DNA from 3 places in the Kitasatospora sp. NPDC001159 genome. Region 1 is predicted to be linked to each of the others. Evidence: riboswitches for the same ligand, from Rfam matches in the RefSeq annotation. Region 1 holds a riboswitch; each other region holds the start of a gene.

Region 1 (3,222 bases):
GTACTTCCGCGACGCCGAGGCCCTCACGGAGTGGCGGTGCAACGTCGAGCACCGTGCGGCGCAGAAGCGCGGGCAAGCCGAGTGGTACCAGAGCTACACGCTGCATGTGGCGAAAGTGGAGCGGAGCCACGGGTTCACGCGAGCGTAGGTCCCGCAGCGCCCGAGGGCAGTGGTCGGGCAGCGGCGCGAGGGGCGAACACCCGGAACTTCCCGCTCATCCGTTCCCGATCCTCCGGCCGCCTCCGTCTCACGGGCTGGGTGCCCGCGGGACGGAGGCGGCCGACCCGCACGGGACGGGGTCGGACCGGCCCCGGCCTACGTCCTCGACGGACGGGTCAGTTGGAGAAGTCCTGGGTGAGCCAGACGGTTCCACTGGCATCCCGGTGGACGGCGATGCCGATGTGGGTGAACTCGCTGCTGAGGATGTTCTTGCGGTGGCCGTCGTCCGGCGGTGTCTCGTTCAGCATGTCCCGGGTCAGGCCGACCGCCATGGCGGCGATGTCCTGGGCCGAGGTGGAGACCCCGTTGCCGTAGCCTATGTTCTCCCCGACGGCGTTCCACTGGACGCCCGCGGCCGTCTCCCGCGCCCCCAACTCGGCCTCGCCCGGGCACTGGTGGGACATTCCGCAGCCGCTGGCCATCGTCTGGTTGTGGGCCTCGGCGCTGCTGGTCAGCCCCGACGTGATGGTGTAGGCGGGCAGACCCTGGGCGGCCCGCGCCTGGTTGATCAGATTGAGGACCTGCTGCACGGCGTCCGAGCTCGAACCGGTCTGCGCGGCCGGGGTGGTGGGGGCGGCCGGGGTGGTGGGTGCGGCCGCGGGGGCGGGGGCGTGCGTGGCCGGGGTGGACGGGGACGACGGCGCGGACGTGTGGGACGCCGGGGTCGAAGCCGGAGCGGAGGGCCGCGCCGAGTGGGAGCCCTGGGACTCGCCGCCGGGGCGCGCGGTCGCGGATTCCGAGGTGTGGGAGGCCGGAGCGGACGGCGACGGCGACGGCGAGGCGTACGAGGCTTCGGCCGAGGCCGGAGCGGAGGGCTGCGCGGCGTGCGGGCCGGCCTGGAGGCGGTGCTGGTCATCGGAGTCGCTCTGGTGCCAGTGCTGGTGGTGCTCCTGCCACCCGGCGTGGCTCGCGTGCGTGTGGGAGCCGGGCGCGGCGGAGGCTCCGCTCGCGCTCAGCAGCGGCAGCATGAGGCCGGCGCCGACGATCCCGGCGGTGGCGGCCAGACGCGGGGTGTGTCTCCGGCGCGCACGGCGATGCCGGCCGGTACCTGAATTCAGCATGGGGCGTCCCTCTGCGACGCCTGCGAGGTGAGCTGTCGGGTTCGGGCCGTGAGGTAGCCCGGCCGCACGCAGCGGCTTCACCCCTAGCCGCACCCGTCTCGTCCGCGAACGGGCCGAGCAGGGCGCGGCGAAATACCTGGTTCCCCCGCTCCTGCCCGGTGCACTGCTCGACGTCCGGCCGACCGGTGGACAGGACTCGGCGTCCCGGCGGCAGGGTTCGCAGGTGCGAACAGCCCGAACGCTAGACAGATCGGCCCGGAAGACACAAGTTCGTATGATGCACATCACATGGACCTCCGGCGAGCATCTGACCGAATGCCATATCAGGGACACAGCGCCGCATAAGTACCCTAATCGGACAAAGCTCCTGGTTGTCGACGCCGGCCTCGACGGCCGCCGCCCCGGGAGGCGGGGGTGGACAAGGTGGTCGGCTCGCGTCGGTCGGCGATCGGCCCGCGCGTGCGGCCGCGCTTGAGTTCGAGGAATCCCGACGCCGACGACTGCACCGCCCGCACCGACCCGGCCTTCGCCGCCGGCGACCGCATCAGCGTCGTCTGCAGGGCGCGCGAGCAGGTGAACCCGGTGCGGCGCAGGTGCCCGGGGGCGTCTGGACGGCGCCGGCATCTCCCGCGGGGTCCGCATCGGTACCAATGTGTGGGTGGGGGTCTCTCTGTGCGCACGCATCCTGCCCTGTGCACACGCATCCTGCCCAAGGGGTACTCATCAAGCACGCGGGCAGATCGGACGGGGCCGGCGCCGGAGAGGGATGCCGAACCGGATCCGGCTCCTGGGGGTGATCATCACGGGCCTCCTCTGGGGCGGCTCCCCGTTGGAGCCGGCCTGAGGTCATGCCACCGGGCCGAGGTGTACACGGCGCCGTGCCCGTGTGCCGTCGGGATGTCAGTGGTCTGCCGGTGACATGAAGGTGGGCAGGTGCAGGCTGGTGGGCATGACCGAGCTTCGCGCATTGTCCGACGACGGCCGTCCCGTCACCGCCCTGGACGACGGGTCCGGGCCGATCCTGCTGGTGGTTCATCCGGGCGGCGGGGATGCGACGTCCTGGGACGGCGTCGTCCGCCGCCTCGTCGAGGAGTTCCGCGTCGTCAGGGTTCGGCGGCGGATCTACGTGCCCGGCGCGGACATCGCCCTGCCGCACTCGATGGCCGTCGAGGCGGCCGACGTCCTCGCCGTAGCGGACCTCCTGACGCCGCCGGTGCTCCTGGTGGGGCACTCCTCGGGCGCCGTGGCCGCACTGGAGGCCGCCCTCCTGAGGCCGGTGGCGTTCGCCGGGCTCGTCCTCTACGAACCGCCCATGCCGACAAGGCAGTTGGTCGCCGGACCGGCGGGGGCGCGGGCCCGCGCCGCGCTCGAGGCCGGCGACCCGGTCGAGGCGATGCGGATCCACATGGGGGAGATCGTGCGCGTGCCGGCGTACCTGGTCGATGCCATGTTCGCCGACGGGGGCCTGCGGGAGAAGCTGTGCGCGTACGCGGCGGCGCAGATCGCGGAGGACGAGGCTCTCGACGCCCTCGGCACCGGTACCGACCGCTTCGCGGCACTCGGAACCCCGACGACCCTGATCGAGGGCGACCTCAGCCCCGCCCACCTGCGCGAACGCCTGGCCGACCTGGCCGGTGCCCTGCCGCAGGCGCGAGTCGTCACCCTCACCGGCCAGGGACACGCCGCCCACCTCACCGCCCCCGGCGCCCTGGCCGCCACCATTCGAGACGCGGCAGCTTGGAGCGGGCCTTCGCCCGACGCCGACTGCTAATTGCCCGTCAATATCCACACGTTCTTGGAGCGAAGGTGGTCGGCTCCGTGGAACCCCAGGTCAGGGTGGATTGTCAGTGCCTCCTCGTAGTGTGGAAACAACGCTGGAGGGAACGCCGGAAAGGCGTCGAAAGGGCGTTGGAAAAGGGGTAGAGGTATGTCCGCGAACAGG
Region 2 (3,222 bases), on a different contig from region 1:
GCTCGATGACGGCCAGGACGGCCTTCTCGACGCCCTTGCCGAAGTAGCGGTTCTTGTCACCGTCGCGCAGCTCCAGCGCCTCGAAGGCGCCGGTCGAGGCACCCGACGGGACAGCGGCACGACCGGTGCTGCCGTCGTCGAGGCCGACCTCGACCTCGACCGTGGGGTTGCCGCGCGAGTCGAGGATCTCACGGGCTACGACGACATCGATGGACGGCACGAGGCATCTCCTTGCGGAAGCAGGGTCCGGCCGACGGTGGTGGCTGCCGGCGGGATGATTGCGGAGTCGTTACGACCAGAGCCTAACCGCCCGGGCTCCCGGGGCCACGTCGACCTCGGCTCCGTCTCAGCGTGTGGCCCACTACCCGCCGGTAGTTCACCTGCTTGTCCCAGCTTGTCCCTTTGCCGCGGACGAATGCGGACGAAGGGGGCCGGGCGTGGCCCCCTTCGCTCCCGGGGTGTTGTCCGAGTCCTTCGGAGCGTCACCCGAGGCCCTGTGGACCCGGCTCAGCCGAGGTGCAGGACCTGGCCGGGCACGATCAGGTTCGGGTCGCCGCCGACCGTGCCGCGGTTGCCGTCGTACAGCGCCTGCCAGCCGCCGGACACGCCCTGGGCCGCGGCGATGCCCGACAGGGTGTCACCGGAGTGGACGGTGTAGTCGTGGCCGGCCGGGCCGGCCTGGACCGGCTGGGCGGCGCGCGGGGCAGCGTGCTTCGGAGCGTACTGCTGGACCGACTGCTCGACAGGCTCCTCGGCCTGCTTGGGAGCGGCGTGCTTCGGAGCGTACTGCTGGACCGGCTGCTGGGCTGGCTTCGCGGCCGGCTTGGGGGCCTGCTGCTTCGGGGCCTGCCGCTTGGGCGTCTGCTGCTGCGGGGCGGACTGCGGCTTGGCGTCCGAGGAGGTGTCGACCACGGCCGGGGCACCACCCTTGCTCAGGCCCGCCTTCTGGGAGCAGACCGGCCAGGCGCCCGGGCCCTGGGAGGCCAGCACCTTCTCGGCGACCGAGATCTGCTGGGCCTTGCTGGCCTGGTTGGCCTGCGAGGCGTACGCGGTGCCGCCGAACGCCTTCCAGGTGCTGGAGGTGAACTGCAGGCCGCCGTAGAAGCCGTTGCCGGTGTTGATGCTCCAGTCGCCGCCGCTCTCGCACTGGGCGACGGAGTCCCAGGCGGAGGCCGGGGCGGCGGAGGCGCCGGTGGCGGCGAGGAGCGGCATCGCGAGTCCGACGCCGGCCACACCGGCGACGGCGATGGCCTTCTCGGTCTGGGTGCGACGACGGTGACGGCCAGTTCCAACGAACAGCATGAAGACGTCCCTCTCCGCACGCCTGCGAGGTGAGCTGTCGGGTTCGGACCGGGAGGTGGCCCGGCCGCCGCATGCGGAAACGGTTCCGCTCGGGCGGCTTCACCCCAAGCCGTGGAGGACGGCAACAAACCTGGTTCCCCCGCCCCTGCCCAGGGTTCTGGTCGGTTTCCCGTGACGCGGCGGGCAGGATTCGGCGTTCCGCGCACGAGGTCCGCAGCTGCGAACTCCAGGGAGACTAGACAGATCTTCAGACCAATCACAAGCTCATATCACCGACATCACACAGAAATTACGGCATGTGATCAATCGCCTACCAGTGGCGCCTGTTTGTCCCTATTGATGGGCTTTCATACCGGCATCAAAGGCACATCAGCGACTTCACGTCAGTGTGCCGGAGCCTCGGGAACGGCGTGCGGAGACCGGATCTCGGGACTGAATTCGACCGGAAGTTCGCGCAATCCACGCATGATCAGACCGCCGCGCCAGCGCAGATTCTCCGGGGTTTCAGCCAGCCGGAGATCGGGCAGTCGGGAAAGCAGCGTGGCGAGCGCGGCGCGCCCTTCCAGCCGGGCCAGCGGGGCACCGATGCAGTAGTGGATGCCGTGCCCGAACCCCAGGTGGGGGTTGTCGGTCCGGGCCAGGTCGAGGGTGTTCTCGTCCGCGAACCGGGCCGGGTCGCGGTCCGCCGCCGCCAGCACCACCAGCACCGGATCACCGACCGGGATGTCCACCCCGCCGATGGTCAGCGGCCGGGTCGCGAACCGCCAGGTCGCCAGCTCCACCGGCCCGTCGTAGCGCAGGAGTTCCTCGATACCGGTCTCCAGCAGCGCGGTCTCCCCGCGCACCACCGACTCCTGCAGCAGCGCCCGCTGCCCCGGATCGCGCAGCAGCGCGTACGTCCCGTTGCCGATCAGGTTGATGGTGGTTTCGAACCCCGCGAAGATCAACACGAAGCACATGGCGGCGGCCTCGTTCTCCGTCAGGTGCTCGCCGTGGTCGCTGGCCCGGATCAGGCCGGAGATCAGGTCGTCACCGGGGTCGGCCCGCTTGCGGTGGATGAGGTCCACCAGGTAGGCGCGGATGCGCTTGACCGCCCGGCCCACGCCGCCGCGCTGCCCACCGTGGTGGCGGATCATCATGCCCGCCCAGTCACGCAGATCGTCCTGGTCCTCGGCCGGCACGCCCAGCATGTCGCAGATCGCGTAGATGGGGAGCGGGAAGGCGAACTCGTGGATCAGGTCCGCCGAACCGCGCTGCGCGAAGCCGTCGATCAGCCGGTCGGTGAGCTGCTGCACCCGCGGCTCGAACTCGGCCACCCGGCGCGGGGTGAACGCCTTCGACACCAGACGGCGCAGCCGGGTGTGGTCCGGCGGGTCGATGTTCAGCAGGTGGGTCATCAGATCCGCCTGCCGCTCCCCCGGGATGCCCACCCGGCCGGTGCGGTGCGCCTGCTCGCTGTGGTGCGCCGGGTTCTTCGACAGCCGGCTGTCCGCGAGCGCCTGCCGGGCGTCCGCGTAGCGCGTCACCAGCCACGCCTCCACCCCGCTCGGCAGCTTGGTGCGGTGCACCGGGGCGTGCTCGCGCAGCCACGCGTAGGCGGGGTACGGATCGGCGGCGAACTCCCAGGTGAAGAGCTGCGGGGCGGGCTGGGCGGCGTCGGGCTGAGCAGGCATGGGTCGACCGTAACCGCTGGGCCCGGCGCGCCCTGACCGTCAACCGTCCGCGAACGGCGCACGAGTGGTCCGCCGGCGGCGGGCGGGCACGCCGCCAACGCTCCGGGGACGGCCCGTGGGCGGCTCTTGGACAGCTCTTGGTCGGGCGGCAGGCGTGAGTCTGGTCACCTGCGGGGTAATCCCTGTTGCGGAGGGTCAGGACGTGCCTACGATCCTCCGCAGTACGCGTGGGCGCCGGTGCGGTGTC
Region 3 (3,222 bases), on a different contig from region 1:
CCAGGGTGAGGGCCTCGGCGCCCTGCTCGTCGATGAGGGCGAGGGCGTGGTCGACGACCTGGTCGGGGGTCAGTCCTACACGGGGCATGGGGTGGGGTTCTCCGTACGGGTGCGGATGCGGGTGCGGCGGGTTCAGCCGAGTTCGGCGAGGAAGGGCAGCAGGGCGTCCGCGACGGCCTGCGGGTTGTCGGCCATCGGGTAGTGGCCGGACCCTTCGATCATCACCTTCCGGGTGCCGAGCGCCTCGGCCTGCCGGTCGGCGACGGCCTCCGGGTTCGGGAAGTCCGGGTCCTTGCTGCCCATCAGGACGAGCGAGGGGCAGCGGACGGCCGCGCACCAGCCGATCGGCGCGGAGTCCCCGGTGACGTGTCCGCGGGTGGCGGTCCTGCGCCCGGGGGCGTGCAGGTCGGCGACCAGTCCGGCCACGTAGTCGTCGAGGTCGGCGGGGCGGGGGCCGGGGAAGGCCATCTTGCGCAGGTAGAAGCCCCAGACGGCCGGCCAGTGGACTATCGCGCTGCCCATCACGGACGCGACGCCCTGCATCAGGGCGTTGGCCCGGTACTCGACGAAGGCGTCGATCAGCGCGATCCCGGCGACCCGCTGGGGCGCGTCCCCGGCGAGCTTGACGACCGTCGCGCCGGTGTAGGACTGCCCGACCAGGACGGCCCGCTCGATGCCGAGGTGGTCGAGCATGGCGAGGACGTCGGTGGCGACGGCGGTCGGGCTGTAGTCGTCCCAGGCGATCGAGGACTCGCCGAAGCCACGCACGTCCATGCTGATGACCCGGCGCCCGGCCGCGGTGAGCAGCGGGTGCAGGTGCCGGTAGGTCCGGCGGCTGTCGAGCATCCCGGGCAGCAGGACGACGGGGGTGCCGTCGCCCTGGCGGGTGTCGTCGAAGGCGATCCGGCCGCCGGGGACGTCGAGGTACTGGGTGCTCGGGGCGGTGCTGCCGTTCACGGTGGGCCTCCACGGGGGTCGCTGCTGCCGATAGCCATAAAGCTATGGCTAATAGCCTTAGCCGTCAACCCCTCAGACCCCCGGTTCCCGAGGGCTCAGACCCCCTCGACCCTGAACGGATCGTGCTCGCTGAGCAGCTTCTCCAGCCGGGCCTGGTCGACCCGGGCGACGGTGTCCGACGACTCCTGCCGGTCCCGGATCACCTTGGCCAGCGTGAACGCGGAGGTGACGGTGTAGAGGAGGCCGATCCCCAGGAAGGCCCGGGTCCACCCGCCGACGGGCAGGTAGGCGATCCCGACGGCGAGGGCCGAGCCGGAGACGGCGAAGGAGAGGACGGCCTGGATGTAGTACGCGGCCGTGGTGCGTGTCTGCATCGGTGCGCTCATGGCGCCAGGATGCGGCTGCGCGCCGTGGCTGCACATGAGTAGGAGTACTCAGATGGACTGGGTGAACGGCGGGTGGTTCGTTGACGTCCGATCACCTGCTCCCCAGCCGTCCCGGGCGGATGGCTTGGAATCAGGGCGGCCTGGGATTAACGTTTGATAACGCAGCGCGGTCGTCAACGCCGTACCCAGACGGCACCGTGCGCCGTCGCCTAATCCCGCCGGCCGGCCTTCGGGCAGGTCAGGGAGCCGGGGAACCACGTTCCTTGGGGTGAATCGGTGGGGCTCCGGCCCGGCCGTAGGAGACCTTCCTGCTCCGAACCCGTCAGCTAACCCGGTAGGCGCGAAGGAAGGAAAGGAGCGCGCCTCCGTGGCGTCGACGCACACCCCGGCACACCCGGCCGGCCCCGTAGCCGGTACCCAGCTCCTCGACCACCCCGGCCCGGACGGCACCGAGTCCGCCGATCCCTTCGCCCCGGAGGCCGAGGCCAACCGCCACCGGATGCCGCGTCAGACCCGCGGGGCCTCCCCGCTGCTCGGCGTGACCGCCGTCGCCGCCACCCTGGGCGCCACCGGTTTCGCCTCCGCGACCCCGGCCGCCGCACCCGCCATCGAGGCCCCGGACGAGACCCCGGTCGCCCTGGCCGCCGACCCCGGCCTCGCGCTCGCCGCCCGCATCCAGCAGCAGGCCGACAGCCAGCGCACCGCCGCCGAGGAGGGCGCCCGTCTGCAGGCCGCGCAGGAGGCCGAGGCGAAGGCCGCCGTCAAGGAGGCCGAGGCCAAGCGCGCCGCCGACGAGGCCGAGCGCGCCAAGGCCGCCGCCCTCACCCTGCCGGTCAAGGACTACAACCTCTCCGCCCACTACGGCCAGAGCGCCCGCTACTGGGCCCACCTGCACACCGGCCTGGACTTCGCCGCCGACACCGGCACCCCGGTCCACGCGGTCGGCCAGGGCACCATCACCTCGGCCGGCTGGTCCGGCGCGTACGGCTACCGGATCGTCGAGACCCTGCCCGACGGCACCGAGATCTGGTACTGCCACCTGTCCTCGATCATCAAGGGCTCCGGCCAGGTGGGCTCCGGCCAGCAGATCGGCAAGGTCGGTGCGACCGGCAACGTCACCGGCCCGCACCTGCACCTGGAGGTCCGCCCCGGTGGCGGCGCCCCGGTCGACCCGGAGACCTGGCTCCAGCAGCGCGGCCTCAACCCCTGACGGGAACCCCTGACGGGAACCCTCGACGGTCCCCGGAAGAACCCCGACACAACGCCCGTGAGCCCCGGACATCCGGGGCCCACGGGCGTTCACTCCGTCGGCATCACTCCGTCGGCATCACTGCGCCGGCACCTGCGCCAGGTACGCTTCGATCTCCTCCTGCCCCGGCTCCGGCGCCAGCTCCGGGAACTCCTCCACCAGCAGCCGCGCCAGCCCGGGCACCGTCCACTCGCCGAACAGGTCGAGCGCGACCTCGGCCGCCGCCGCCTCGAACGCCCCGAAGTCCCCGGTCAGTTCGTCCGGCATCGGTCGCCCCAGCGCGTTCAGCTCGGCCAGGTTGCGGTAGCTGCGCCGCATCAGGCCCTGCTCCAGCAGCAGCCGCGCGCCGTCGGTGGCCATGCCGAGCGACAGCAACCGGCCCGGCCCCCAGCCCTGCTCGTCCGGTTCGTCCAGCCAGCCGGCCGGTGCCAGCGCCTCGTACACGGCCAGCCGCTCCTCCTCGCCGAGTCCGGCGAAGCCGGCCAGCCAGCCCCGGACCGCTGCCCGGTCCGCAGTGTCCACCCCGTGCGCGTGCAGCAGTACGGCGTACAGCCGGGGCCAGGTGAGCAGGTCGGCGCGGCGCAGCAGCCCGGCCGCGACCTCGCCCTGCCACTCGGCCTCGGCGTGCAG

The links. A riboswitch is a leader RNA that binds a small molecule or an ion and turns the genes downstream of it on or off. The one in region 1 is predicted to bind cyclic di-AMP.
Region 2: another riboswitch for cyclic di-AMP. It lies ahead of ACWC9T_RS32665 (transglycosylase family protein); the one in region 1 lies ahead of ACWC9T_RS09145 (CAP domain-containing protein).
Region 3: another riboswitch for cyclic di-AMP. It lies ahead of ACWC9T_RS10870 (M23 family metallopeptidase); the one in region 1 lies ahead of ACWC9T_RS09145 (CAP domain-containing protein).

What each region holds. Positions count from the first base shown of each region.
Region 1 covers NZ_JBSFJV010000012.1:61,386-64,607, forward strand. The annotation lists gene ACWC9T_RS09140 (antibiotic biosynthesis monooxygenase family protein) at 1-148, shown strand, start outside; gene ACWC9T_RS09145 (CAP domain-containing protein) at 336-1,280, opposite strand; cyclic di-AMP (ydaO/yuaA leader) riboswitch at 1,283-1,451, opposite strand; gene ACWC9T_RS09150 (alpha/beta fold hydrolase) at 2,230-3,051, shown strand; partial or broken gene ACWC9T_RS09155 (VWA domain-containing protein) at 3,208-3,222, shown strand, end outside.
Region 2 covers NZ_JBSFJV010000092.1:3,548-6,769, forward strand. The annotation lists gene eno (phosphopyruvate hydratase) at 1-220, opposite strand, end outside; gene ACWC9T_RS32665 (transglycosylase family protein) at 508-1,302, opposite strand; cyclic di-AMP (ydaO/yuaA leader) riboswitch at 1,308-1,475, opposite strand; gene ACWC9T_RS32670 (cytochrome P450 family protein) at 1,686-2,975, opposite strand.
Region 3 covers NZ_JBSFJV010000015.1:91,895-95,116, forward strand. The annotation lists gene ACWC9T_RS10855 (TetR/AcrR family transcriptional regulator) at 1-88, opposite strand, end outside; gene ACWC9T_RS10860 (alpha/beta fold hydrolase) at 133-957, opposite strand; gene ACWC9T_RS10865 (YiaA/YiaB family inner membrane protein) at 1,053-1,343, opposite strand; cyclic di-AMP (ydaO/yuaA leader) riboswitch at 1,540-1,698, shown strand; gene ACWC9T_RS10870 (M23 family metallopeptidase) at 1,711-2,553, shown strand; gene ACWC9T_RS10875 (hypothetical protein) at 2,671-3,222, opposite strand, start outside.